3 regions of the Macellibacteroides fermentans genome follow, and region 1 is predicted to be linked to each of the others. Evidence: riboswitches for the same ligand, from Rfam matches in the RefSeq annotation. Region 1 holds a riboswitch; each other region holds the start of a gene.
The links. A riboswitch is a leader RNA that binds a small molecule or an ion and turns the genes downstream of it on or off. The one in region 1 is predicted to bind cobalamin.
Positions count from the first base shown of each region.

Region 2: it holds a riboswitch for cobalamin, as region 1 does, so the genes downstream of both, F5613_RS13635 (TonB-dependent receptor) here and F5613_RS11010 (TonB-dependent receptor plug domain-containing protein) in region 1, are expected to answer to the same signal.
Region 3: it holds a riboswitch for cobalamin, as region 1 does, so the genes downstream of both, F5613_RS05750 (porin family protein) here and F5613_RS11010 (TonB-dependent receptor plug domain-containing protein) in region 1, are expected to answer to the same signal.

Region 1 covers NZ_JACCCY010000003.1:375,866-379,960, reverse strand. Annotated here, with positions in the region: gene F5613_RS11020 (translocation/assembly module TamB domain-containing protein) at 1-655, opposite strand, end outside; gene F5613_RS11015 (TonB-dependent receptor plug domain-containing protein) at 715-1,392, opposite strand; cobalamin riboswitch at 1,596-1,795, shown strand; gene F5613_RS11010 (TonB-dependent receptor plug domain-containing protein) at 1,830-3,836, shown strand; gene F5613_RS11005 (DUF5074 domain-containing protein) at 3,857-4,095, shown strand, end outside.
Region 2 covers NZ_JACCCY010000004.1:188,114-192,208, forward strand. Annotated here, with positions in the region: gene F5613_RS13630 (sirohydrochlorin cobaltochelatase) at 1-426, opposite strand, end outside; gene F5613_RS13635 (TonB-dependent receptor) at 426-2,633, opposite strand; cobalamin riboswitch at 2,683-2,897, opposite strand; gene F5613_RS13640 (cobyrinate a,c-diamide synthase) at 2,944-4,095, shown strand, end outside.
Region 3 covers NZ_JACCCY010000002.1:159,601-163,695, reverse strand. Annotated here, with positions in the region: gene priA (replication restart helicase PriA) at 1-1,635, opposite strand, end outside; gene F5613_RS05750 (porin family protein) at 1,712-2,302, opposite strand; cobalamin riboswitch at 2,559-2,750, opposite strand; gene F5613_RS05745 (TonB-dependent receptor) at 2,950-4,095, shown strand, end outside.

The sequences.
Region 1 (4,095 bases):
ATCGTCCCAGATCGATCCATCCTTTTGAAAGCAACGCATGGTTCATTCCTCCGCGCATACGGACGGTATCACCCGGAAGTAGAATATCCAGGTTTACCTTATTCAGCACAACCTCGTCAAGCGCAATTTTCCAGTTAAGCGGAGCAGAGGTGGAATCCTTCTCTTCCGCAACTGAATCCATCCGGATAGAAAGCTGCGTATCAGATAATTCCATCGAGTTGAAGGTTGCCATCTCCTTAGTCAGATCGATATGATCTGCCTTGGCATGGAAACGGCCTAATTGTCCGTCAATCTGCAACCCTTCGATAAAGTCGCCCGAGTGAATCTGACCTCCTTTCAAATCAACAGCATCCACTACAACCTTGCTTTTCAGCAAAGGGAGCAATTTAACCCTGACCTCGAGGGACTGAAGTTTAAGCAGGGTGTCTGCCGGAGTGCGCAAGGCCAAAACATCCTGAATGGTAAGGTTGAGGGGAAACGACAGGCGCACCTTCGCAATGCGGATATCAATGCCCGTCGAGGTTGAAGCATAGGCTACAATCTTATTCCGGGCAAAGTCCTGAATGGGAGGGAAGTACAAGAGTACAGACAATAAAAGGATGAGTGCCAGTGGCACCAAGAAAGCAATACCTATCCATTTCATCCATCTCTTCATACGCTGGTACTCCTATTGATCAGAAACAAAGTTATTAAAAAATAGGAAATATCATACCCTTATTTCCCGGTTTTAATAACAATGGCTCCGTTGGCACCCATCGCTCCATATTGTGTGGCGTCTTTCAATACGGTTATCTCTTCAATATCCTGAATCGGAATGGTACGCATAATTCCGGAATCTTGCATCGGGATACCGTTAACCACAATCAGTGCATTGGACGAGCTGTTAAAAGAAGCACCGCCGCGTATGCGAACCGCTCCGCTATTCTGAACCATTACACCGGATAACCTTCTGAGCAGACAGTAGATATCCTGACAACGGGTTTTAAGTATCTCTTCCTTGTTTAATGTGGAAGAACTGATCATCTTCTTACTTTCCCGCTCCAATACTTTTTTAAGATTCTCGTCCGGTTCATAGCGATGGTCTACTTCGAAAGATCCTTCCTTAAGCTGGATGGTAAGAAAAGTATAACCCGATACCGGAACTTTCACCGTTTTGCCGGTCTTGTTCATCTCCACGTATAAGGTATCCTGCAGATTGGCATCGGCAAATACAAATACCCCGTTTTTATCAGTCTTGACAGTCGTACCGGGTGAACTTCCTAAACGTACTTCGTAGCGTTTGATGGCTTTTTCTTTGGAATCTCTTAATACCCCGCTAAGCGTATCACTCTGGGCAATCAGAAAATGAGAGGAAAGAATTGAAAAGATTGAGATTAATAAGGTTGTTTTCATATGAATAAGATTTTAAAATGGATAGGGCAGAAAATATAGCATGTTTAATGGTTCGCCAATGGCGCAGATCGTTGCAAATAGGTTTGTTTCATGTTGTTATAGTATTTAAACAGTTGTCTTACAAATATATATAATTATTGATTAATACGTAAGGTTTATAAGATAATTTTATAAAAAAGTTTGTGTATCTCTCTTTTTCTCTATCTTTGCAGTCGAATGATGGTGTAACGAAGCATGTTCATGTTTCGTTAGTAAAAGGGAATCCGGTGCAATACCGGAGCTGTACCCGCAGCTGTAAGCTCAAGAAAACCTCGGTCTACCATTGCCACTGTCCGCCTGCGGACGGGAAGGCTACCGAACTAAGGGAGCAAGCCAGAAAACCTGCCGCAATTCTTAATACCGATGCTTCGGGTGAAGGTGTCGTAAACGAAATTTTTATGCTGAATAAACAAGTGAAAGTATCTTTTTGGGCAGGACTGTTTTGTCTTGTTTCCAACAACGGATTGATTGCCCAGCAAGACTCCCTGGTACTACGCCACCGTAATCTGAACGAGGTTGAGGTGGTAGAGAAGGTGCGTCCCGCCGTAACGCGGGAAGGCACGCCGGTGCAGATGCTGAATAAAAGCGACATGCTTCGTCTGGGAGTGCAGGAATTATCGGAAGCTGTAAAACGTTTTTCGGGAGTAACGATCAAAGACTATGGAGGTGTTGGAGGGTTGAAGACCGTTTCCGTTCGTAGTCTGGGTGCCCAGCATACAGCGATAAGCTACGACGGTATTACCATTAGTGACGCACAAAGCGGACAGGTGGATATCAGCCGCTTTTCGTTGGATAACGTAGAGCAGGTTCTGCTTTCAATCGGACAGGCAGACGATATCTTCCAAACGGCCCGGATATATGCTTCCGCAGGAGCTTTGCAGATTGAAACATCGCACCCACTGTTTGACGATAAGAAGTATACGCTTGAAGGTCAGCTTAAAGCGGGCTCTTTCGGATATTTCAATCCCTCATTCAGATACGGACAAAAGGTGGGATCCAAAGTTGCTGTTACCATGCATGGCGATTGGCTTACGGCCGATGGCGACTATCCCTTTACATTGGTTAACGGAACCCTGCGGGAAGAGCAAAAGAGACTGAACAGCGACATCAATTCCTGGAGAGGGGAGGCCAACGTATATGCAGATCTGCAGCATGCCGGCCGGTTACAGGTGAAGGCTTACTACTTTGATTCGGAACGAGGCCTTCCGGGATCGGTCAGCCTGTACAATCCGCAGGCGCGCGAACGTTTGTGGGACAGAAATTTCTTTACGCAGACAAGGTACGAGAATAAAATAGGAGAGTATTTGTCGGTTAAAGGTTTGTTGAAGTTCAATCATGCATACAACCGATACCTCGACATAAATAATAAATATGCCGGGGGGAGACAAGACGACCGCTATACGCAGAAAGAATATTATGCATCAGGAGCATTGAAATATGTGCCTGCAGATGTTCTCAGTTTTTCTTTTGCTTCCGACTTCTTTGTTAATACCCTGGATGCAACCATTCCCGAAAGTCCCTACCCAACACGGTATACATCGCTCTCAGTGCTGGCAGCCCAATACCAGGATGCACGTATTACGCTTACCGGAAGTTTGCTGGGAACCTATATCACGGAGAGGGTGAAGACCGGCGACCGACCGGCAGACCGTAAACGGATCTCTCCGGCACTAAGTGGATCGTGGCGGATATGGGAAGAGAAGAATATCCGTGTTAGAGCCTCCATTAAAGATATTTTCAGGGTACCCACCTTCAATGACCTGTATTACCTGCGTATAGGAAATACCGGATTAAGGCCGGAACGTGCTACGCAGTACAATGTGGGGCTTACCTGGAGTGGAAAGCCTTTCAGCGCCTTGGATTACCTCCGGTTTTCGGCCGATGGGTATTATAACCGGGTTAGTGATAAAATTGTGGTGATACCCTCTTTGGCTTTTGCCAGAATGATGAATTTCGGGGAGGTATCCATTAAAGGATTGGATTTAAATCTAGAGGCAGGCATGCCGGTTTCCAATAAACTTTCGTTCCAGCTTGCCGGAACCTATACCTGGCAGAAGGCGGTTGATATAACCGATCCGGCCAAGAAGAATTATAAACATCAGATTCCTTACACTCCGGAACATTCGGGTACAGCCTCTCTTACTGCCGAAACTCCCTGGATTAATGTAGGCTATATGCTTACGGCCGTGGGAAATCGTTACGCTCTACCCCAGAATATCCGCGAAAACCGGATCGATGGCTATATTGAACAGGGCATTTCGGCCAACCGTACCTTCAAACTGGGTAAGGCATCCCTGCGTTTACAAGGCGAAATTATTAACCTGGGTGATATCAATTACGAGGTTATTAAATATTATCCCATGCCCGGGCGATCTTTCCGGGTTTCACTTAAAATAAACTATTAATCGTATTAAAACGTATAGAAATGAAGAAGATTGAATTATTGTTAGGATGGTTGTTTAGTGCTGCTTTCCTTTTTACACTGACCTCTTGCGAAAGTGACGACCAACCTGTTGTGGTTGAAATTCCCGAACAGACAGAGGGTGTGTTTGTACTAAACAGAGGTAACTTCAAAGAAAATAATGCCTCCATATCTTATTTTGATACAGAGAGTAAAACCGTTGTGTCGGATCTGTTTTCTACCTTAAACGGACGTAAGCTGGG
Region 2 (4,095 bases), on a different contig from region 1:
GATATCTTTGAATTGCGATTCCATGTTTTCGACTTCACGACGTAATGCTTCCATCTCTATCCCTTCGATTATATTGCTTGATTGCACTATAATATGCGTATACCCTTCTTCTTTTAAAGAAAATAATACGTCGGAGGGCGTTTGTTTGATTATGTTCTTTTGCTTCAGTCGGTTAATTACAATCCGGGAAGTGTAAGCCTCACGAATACTAACATCAGGAAATGCTGATTTCATTTTATTGTTTATCACCTCTATTGTACGTTTTCTGGTAAGATCGTGCGTAGTGCCGAAATGAACAACCAATAATGCAGCTTTGTCTCCTGGCTGCATTGTTTCGAACAGATTTGATTCTTCAAAATTATCCCCGTTGCTTGCCTTACATACTAAGCTTATTAATAGGGCAAGGCATATGATTGTATATTTCATTACTTACGAAATTTAAGAAGTAAACTTACATAGAAGGTGCGGCCGGGCGACAGAGTGGCATAATTACTGTTGTAAGGCCGGTCGTCACGATAATTAAAAATGTTTTCGACACCGATACCGGGCTCAAGTATAAAATTTGCCAGGTTGTTGAATGTATGTCGAGTAGATAGATTCCATAGCTGATAACCTGGTGCATTCCCATACGTGCCGGTTTCAAATCGTTCACTTTGAAGTCTGCCTGCGAGATTAACATTTAATGTGTAAAAGTCCCAGACTTTGTTCCAATTGCTGTTTATACTTCCGGAATGCTTTATACTACGAGGTAAACGTGAATCCGTATTCGTGTCTTTTGCATCCGCAAAACTGTACGAACCACCCAGTGAAATTCCATATCCCAGATAGCTGTTTATTGAAATATCGACTCCTTTTACTCGAGCCTTATCAACATTCTGGTATTCCATACGTTTGGTTATACTGTTAGCAATGTCTGTTTCGGTAAGGGCAACTTGTTTACTGGTGATAAGATTGTCTAAATTGTTAATGTAGGCAGTCGCAGAAATCGAAAACAGCCTGCTCAAGAATTCGCCGTTTAATGCATAATAATTGCTTTTTTCGGGCTTAAGGTTAATGTTTCCGGCACTCAGCGTTCCGTTTTTCTCTTTGTTGTAATAGAGTTCTTCCAACGAAGGAGCTCTGAACCCACTGGAGTGGGTTGCTCTGAAATTAAATGCTCCGGGTGAATACATAAGTGACAGCTTGGGAGTAAACCTATTCTTGAATGTTTCATGGTAAATATATCTCAACCCAACGATCGCCTGAAAATTCTGTAAAAATTTGATTTCATCTTGTGTATACAAAGCCATCGTGTACGCTTGTTTGTCTCCCGCAAGTGCTTCCGGATTCTTCAGTTTGTCAGTAACGTATTCGGAACCTATTGTGATTTTATTGAAGTCTCCAGCCATAAATACACTTTTTAGATTGGCATTGTAATAGTGTTGGCGTTTACTTAATGCCGATGTTCCATTCTTTATGGTAATATTTCCCTTTTTATCTTTTACATCCTTGATATATTCTTTGGTCCCTTCAAAATTGTCATTGTACAAATCCAGACTGATATAGGATGCATTTCCTAAAAGAAACTTACTTCCAAGTGCCAGGCTATAATCATTGTATGCCAGGTTATAGTCGTATTCCGAGACTGGACGGTCGTTCTCTTTATTATACATACTGCCCCGGGCATAGAACGATAGAGCTTTCGTTGCAGAATAGGTGAAGTGCTGGGTCAGAATATTGGAGTAAAATTTATCAGAAGCTTTCTTGTTTGTTTCAGTCAGCTTCTCGTTTCCCTTTGAGTCGTATGTGATGGCTTGATTGTTTAGCTGCCAGCCATCCGATTGTCGTCTGTTGTAGGTTGTAAATGAACCGAATTTTCCGGTGTTGATATCCAGATTGATTGTCTGATCGAATTGATTTTCTTCAGCAAAGCGGGTTTCGGAGGTAACATTGACCAGGTTTTTAGGTTGATCGGTAATTATGTTTATGACACCACCCATTGCTTCCGATCCGTAAAGAGATGAAGCTGCTCCTTTCAGTATTTCAATTCGTTTGACATTGCTAAGATTAATACGGGAAAGATCAACATTTCCGGATACATCTCCGGCAAGCTTCTGTCCGTTAATAAGAACCAGAATATGCTTATTCCCCAGACCGTTTAATGTCATATAACTGGCCATAGCCGTGGTGGAAAATGAAAAAGAGGGATTCAGCATGTTTAATGCATCTTTGAAATTTGTAATACCAGCCCTTTTTAAATCATTCCCGTTGATTATTTCCACAGGGACAGGGCTGTCTTGTATCCTGCGATGGGTTCCGGTTCCAGTAATTACAACATGATCCAGATTTATGCCTGAATTTTCCATTTCAATAAGCATGTTCAATTGTGTTCCGTGGATTTTCTTTTCTACAGGAATGTAATTCAGGCAACTGGCCCGAAGTGTGAATGATTCATCGGGAACATTTTTAAGTATAAATTCACCTTTACTATTGGTTGCGCAACCAATGGTGGTTTGTTCGAGCCGGACGTTAACTCCTTCAATGGGTTTTCCGTTTTTTACGTTAACAACTTTTCCGCTTAACGTGACTTGCGCTAACGAACAAATTACAACACACCCCCACAACAGGGTTGTTAGTAAACCTTTTCTTTTCATGTTTGAGAAATAATAGTTAATAAATGGTATCCTTTAACCCGAGGACGCGGAATTTATTTATCGACTGGCAGGTTTCCTGACTATGTCCAGAAAGCGACCTTCCCATTTCTCTCGAAACAGTGGTGTGAGCTTGCTTTCTTTTATTACTTTCAACTTTTGAAAGTAAGGACTTTACAGTAGCGGGTACTGTTCCGGATTCAAACCGGATTCCCTTTTATACAAATCGCAGAATGCGATCGTATCACCAAATCAGGGGCAAAGTTAAGATGTTTATTTATATTTGCACAATAAAATTAAGATTTAATTATTTATGAAACCTCAATTGTTGGTAGGGGCTGCCTCTTCAGGAAGCGGTAAAACTACTTTTACTCTCGGACTGTTAAGGGCATTGAAGAATCGGAGTTTGAAGGCGCAACCCTTTAAATGCGGTCCCGACTACATTGATACTAAATATCATTTGCTAGCCGCAGGTGAAGAGTCGGTTAATCTTGATTTATTTTTATCCTCTGAATCGCATATCCGAAATTTATATGCTAAATATGGTACCAATGCGGATGTCTGTATTACAGAGGGAGTTATGGGCCTTTATGACGGATACGACGGTATGAAGGGTAGCAGCGCTAAATTGGCAGAGTTGCTTGGAATCCCTGTTGTGTTGATTCTAAATGCCAAATCAATGGCTTATTCGGCAGCTCCTGTTTTATTTGGTTATAAACATTTTAATAAAAACATAAACATTGCAGGAGTTGTCTTTAACCGGGTGTCTTCAGAGACTCATTATGCTTATTTACAACAAGCCTGTAAGGATACAGGGGTTGAGTGTTTGGGCTACATCCCGAACAAAAAAGAGCTTGAAGTTCCTTCCAGACACTTAGGCTTGTCAATTGACAATTCTTTTTGTATGGATGATTTCGCAAACAGAGCGGCAGAGATTATAGAGGAGTTTGTTGATTTGGATCGTTTGCTTAAAATATCAAACATGCCTTTTTGCCTGCCTGATAAGTCTGAGCAGAACGAGTTGGATATAAGAGGTGACATTAAGATTGCAGTTGCTTACGACAATGCTTTTAATTTTATTTACAGAGAAAATCTGGCTCAATTAAAACGGTTGGGAGAAGTTGTCTTTTTTAGTCCTCTTGATGATGCTAAATTACCTTCTGCCGATTTGGTATATCTGCCAGGAGGTTATCCGGAATTGTATTTGGACAAGCTGACAGAAAATAAAACAATGCTTCACTCCATAAAAGCCTATGCAGAGAATGGAGGTAATCTTTTAGCCGAATGCGGAGGAATGATGTATTTAAGTAAGGTGATTGTTGGAATGGATGGCAACCTTTATTCGATGGTTGGTGTTTTTGACCAGGAAGCTACCATGCAAGATATGAAACTTACCCTTGGTTACCGTACATTTACATATAATGGAATTGAGAATATACGGGGACATGAATTTCATTATTCTCGG
Region 3 (4,095 bases), on a different contig from region 1:
AAAAGTAAGACTTACATCACAATTCACACAATGGGGTACCCAACCACAGGATTTACATTCAATTACCGGAGCAAACCCCCGTCGGTTCTGGAAAAGAATAACCTGTTCATCGTTATTCAAAGCTTCGGTTATCTTATCAATAAGTATAGGCGAAAAAAGAGCATCTTTCATTATCTTCTTCCGCTTCAGTTCTTTTACATTTACAGGAATAATCTGAGGCATCAGGGTATTTCCATAACGTAAATTTAAAGAAACCAGACCATACTTACCAGTCAACGCATTGAAATATGAATCGAGTGAAGGCGTTGCAGAGCCCAGAAGGGTTTTCGCTCCATGCATATTTGCGAGCATTATTGCAGCGTTTCGTGCATGGTAACGAGGCGCAGGATCCTGCTGTTTATATCCGGGTTCATGTTCTTCGTCTACGATAACAAGTCCCAAATCATAAAAAGGGAGAAATAATGAAGATCTTACACCCAATATAAGTAGCGGTTTTTTTTCTGCCCGCAACTTATTCCACACTTCCACACGTTCGTTGTCGGAATATTTTGAGTGATATACAAGTAATTTATCTCCAAATACCTTCGTAAGTCGATTGGTAATCTGTGTTGTAATCGCTATCTCAGGCAAAAGATACAACACCTGTCTGTTTAAAGATAAAACTTCCGATATCAACCGTATATATATTTCTGTTTTACCGCTTGAAGTAATACCGTGTAGTAAACAAACATCTTTTATTTTAAACGATTCATGAATATCAGCATAAGCTTTTTCCTGATCAGGAGATAAAGGCTGCGGCGGTTGCAATCTGGATATATGAACTTGCAATCTACCAACCTCCTTATCGTAGTATTTCAAAATTCCTCTTTTAACAAGCCCATCCAGCACAGATACACTGCATTCACTTTGCTGTAAAAGCTCTTTTTTTGTAACCTCTGTGGCTAAGGTAGGGTTTAGAATATGACTTAAATCCAGGTAAGCAATAAGTAAAAGTTCTTGTTTATGTGCCCTTTTTAGTAGATCAAATGCTTTTTGCAAAGCATCATGGCCTCTATATTCGTCAGAAAGAGAAACATAGGTCTCCAATTTGGGTGCAAATCCTTTTTTCAATTCTTCCTGTACCTCTACTGCTCCGTAAGTTAGCAAAACGGACAATGTGGAAACAACATTACGAAGACCGGTTTTCTTTTCCAGCTCGGATACAGTTAATTTCTGACCATCTGAAAATGCATCCAACACCGCTTGTTCGGCTGGTCTCAAAGGGAATTGGGCTTCAAAATCTTTGATACAAGAAACGGCTGTTTCACTTTCCAATTTAAGGCCGGAAGGTAAAGCTGCCTTGTACACATCGCCCAACTTGCACAAATAATACTCCGAAAGCCATTGCCAGAAGCGCAATTGAGGTCTGCGTAAAACCGGACTGGCATCCAATAATGCATAGATTTCTTTAACTTCAAGTGTAGATTGGGGTTGTCTGTTATGAACTTCCAACACAATCGCAGTGTAATACCTTCTTTTTCCAAAATGGACAATAACCCTACATCCGGCAACAAGTGCAGCCTGCATATCCTGAGGGATGCGATACGTATAGCTGTTGGCAAGAGAAAGAGGGAGAATTACATCTGCGTATTTCATTTTTTCTATCATAGAGAGTTCAAAATAACAAAAAAAGCCGGACTTCTGAAAGTCCGGCTTCCTGAATATTTGTTTTTTAGAACAGAATTGCAGCAGTTATTGACCAAGTACGGTTTTTTCCGTCATTTAGATCACCTAATCCAACTTTATTTACACTATAATTATCAGTCAGCCCAATACCATAATTTACACCAACCTGTAAATGGTTCAACAACTCTACCCCGGCACCCAGATTGACTCCCGCTCCAAAAGATTTTGCCTCAATCTGTGATTCAATTAAATCCCACTTTTTATCGCCTCCAGCACGAAAACTTAAATAGGGACCTGCGGCAACATACAATTTTGCTACAGAAACACCCGTTTTCCACTTTAAATTTACAGGAACGTCAATATAATCCGTCTTCATGCTTTCATCCTCAAACTCGAGACCTTTCTGAGAGTAAAGCACTGCAACATCAATACCTAACCCTGTAACAGGAATCATCGCCTCAATCATTGGTCCAATGTGATAACCTGTCACATTGTTCGGATCTATAACATCATCACTAAAGTGGACCGAAGCTATATTCACTCCACCCTTCACCCCAAATTTCACTTGTGCATTTAATGGAGCATATAATACTCCAAGCATAAGGGCTACAAATACTAACACAATTGACTTTTTCATCACAAACTTTTTTCTTGGTTTCACATGCAAATAAAAGCACTTTTCATTTAGAAAACAAATGAAAAACATTAAGAGTTCAAACAATAAAGAAAGCACAAATCTGATACGCTGCTCACACGTATACAAATTCATGCTTCTTTTCTAATTATTATGGCAGATAATTAAAAACTTGCATAAAGCACAATTCAAGAAACAACAGGGAATCTGTAATAACGATATGATGGTTCATATGTTTCAGTAGCCTTTCCTCGAAGCTTTTGAAATTGTGTGCAAAGCAGGTCTTCTGACTTACTTCCATATCCGAAGCCTTCCCGTTAAATAAAAACAGTGGCGATCAATCCGGTACGTTATGAAGTTTACAGCAGCGGGACTGTCCGGGATTTACACCCGATTCCCTTTTAATCCTCCCCGAGAATACGGTTATGGAACATTGCGTTACAAAGATGGTAAATATTTGCGAATCGATAAAGCAAATCATATAAATTGAATTTATCGACTCATAGAAAATACCAATTAATAGGTATCAGATTTCTCATTTTATGCTTTTCAGCATATTTCAGGTCTATATTTTCATTATTTAAGGTGATTGCATGATCATTTCAAACTTGTGAAATTTGCATAAAAAATTTAATGTAACAATTTTATATATGAGAAAGACTAAAATCACAACTTTGATTCTAACGCTTCTGATCGTCTGCAGCGCTTTCGGGAAAGACGCACTGGTTCCTTTAATTAAAGGACGGGTTGTCGACGAAAAAGGACAACCGCTGCCTGCAGCTGCTGTATATATTGAAGGATCTATGGTTGGCACAACGACCGATAATGACGGATCATTCTTCTTTAATCAGATCCCATCAGGCAAAAGACAAGTAACAGCCCGTTTTATAGGATATAAACAACAGACTCTTGAAGCACAGGTTGCAGATGGCAGACCTGCCGTTTTGCACTTCGAGCTTATTCCAGATGTTAACGAATTGACAGACATCGAGGTATTTGGAGTAAGAGAAAAACAACCCGAAAAACTAAATGCAGTAACTCGTTTACCCCTTCGTCCGAGTGAACAAATACAAAGTATCTCTATTATATCCAACAAAGTAATCGAAGAGCAGGGTAATATGACCATTACTGATGCTGTACGAAACGTTGTGGGGGTTACTCAATTCGCCTCTTTTGGTAACGCGCAGGAAAGTCTGTCAACCAGAGGGTACAGAGGAATCCCAACCTTGAAGAACGGCGTACGGGTTCAGTCCGATTTCAGAGGAGGTGGATTTCTTACAGATATGCAGGGTGTGGAAAGCATTCAGGTATTGAAAGGAACTGCGGCTATTACACAGGGTATCGGGAACGACTTAGGTAGTGCCGGTGGTGTAATTAACATCGCGACAAAAACACCTAAATTTGTAAATGCTGGAGAAGTAAGCTTGCGAAGCGGCAGTTGGGGACAATTCCGTCCTACTTTTGATGTTCAAACAGTTCTAGATAAGGAGCAAGCTATTGGATTCCGTATTAACGGAGCTTTTGAACGTGCAGATAATTACAGGACGAATGTATCAAAAGACCGTATATATGTTAATCCATCCTTTGCCTGGAAGCCAAACAAAAAAACTTCTGTAACAGTTGAGATGGACTACATGCACGACACTCGTACGCCAGACCGAGGAACCGTAAATCTAGCAGCAGATAGCGTGAATGCTTTATATAAAATGCCTCATAACAATTTCTTGGGTTTTGAGACAGATAGAGCGTTGACAAACAATCTTACTTATGCGTTACGGTTTGACCGATCCTTGTCT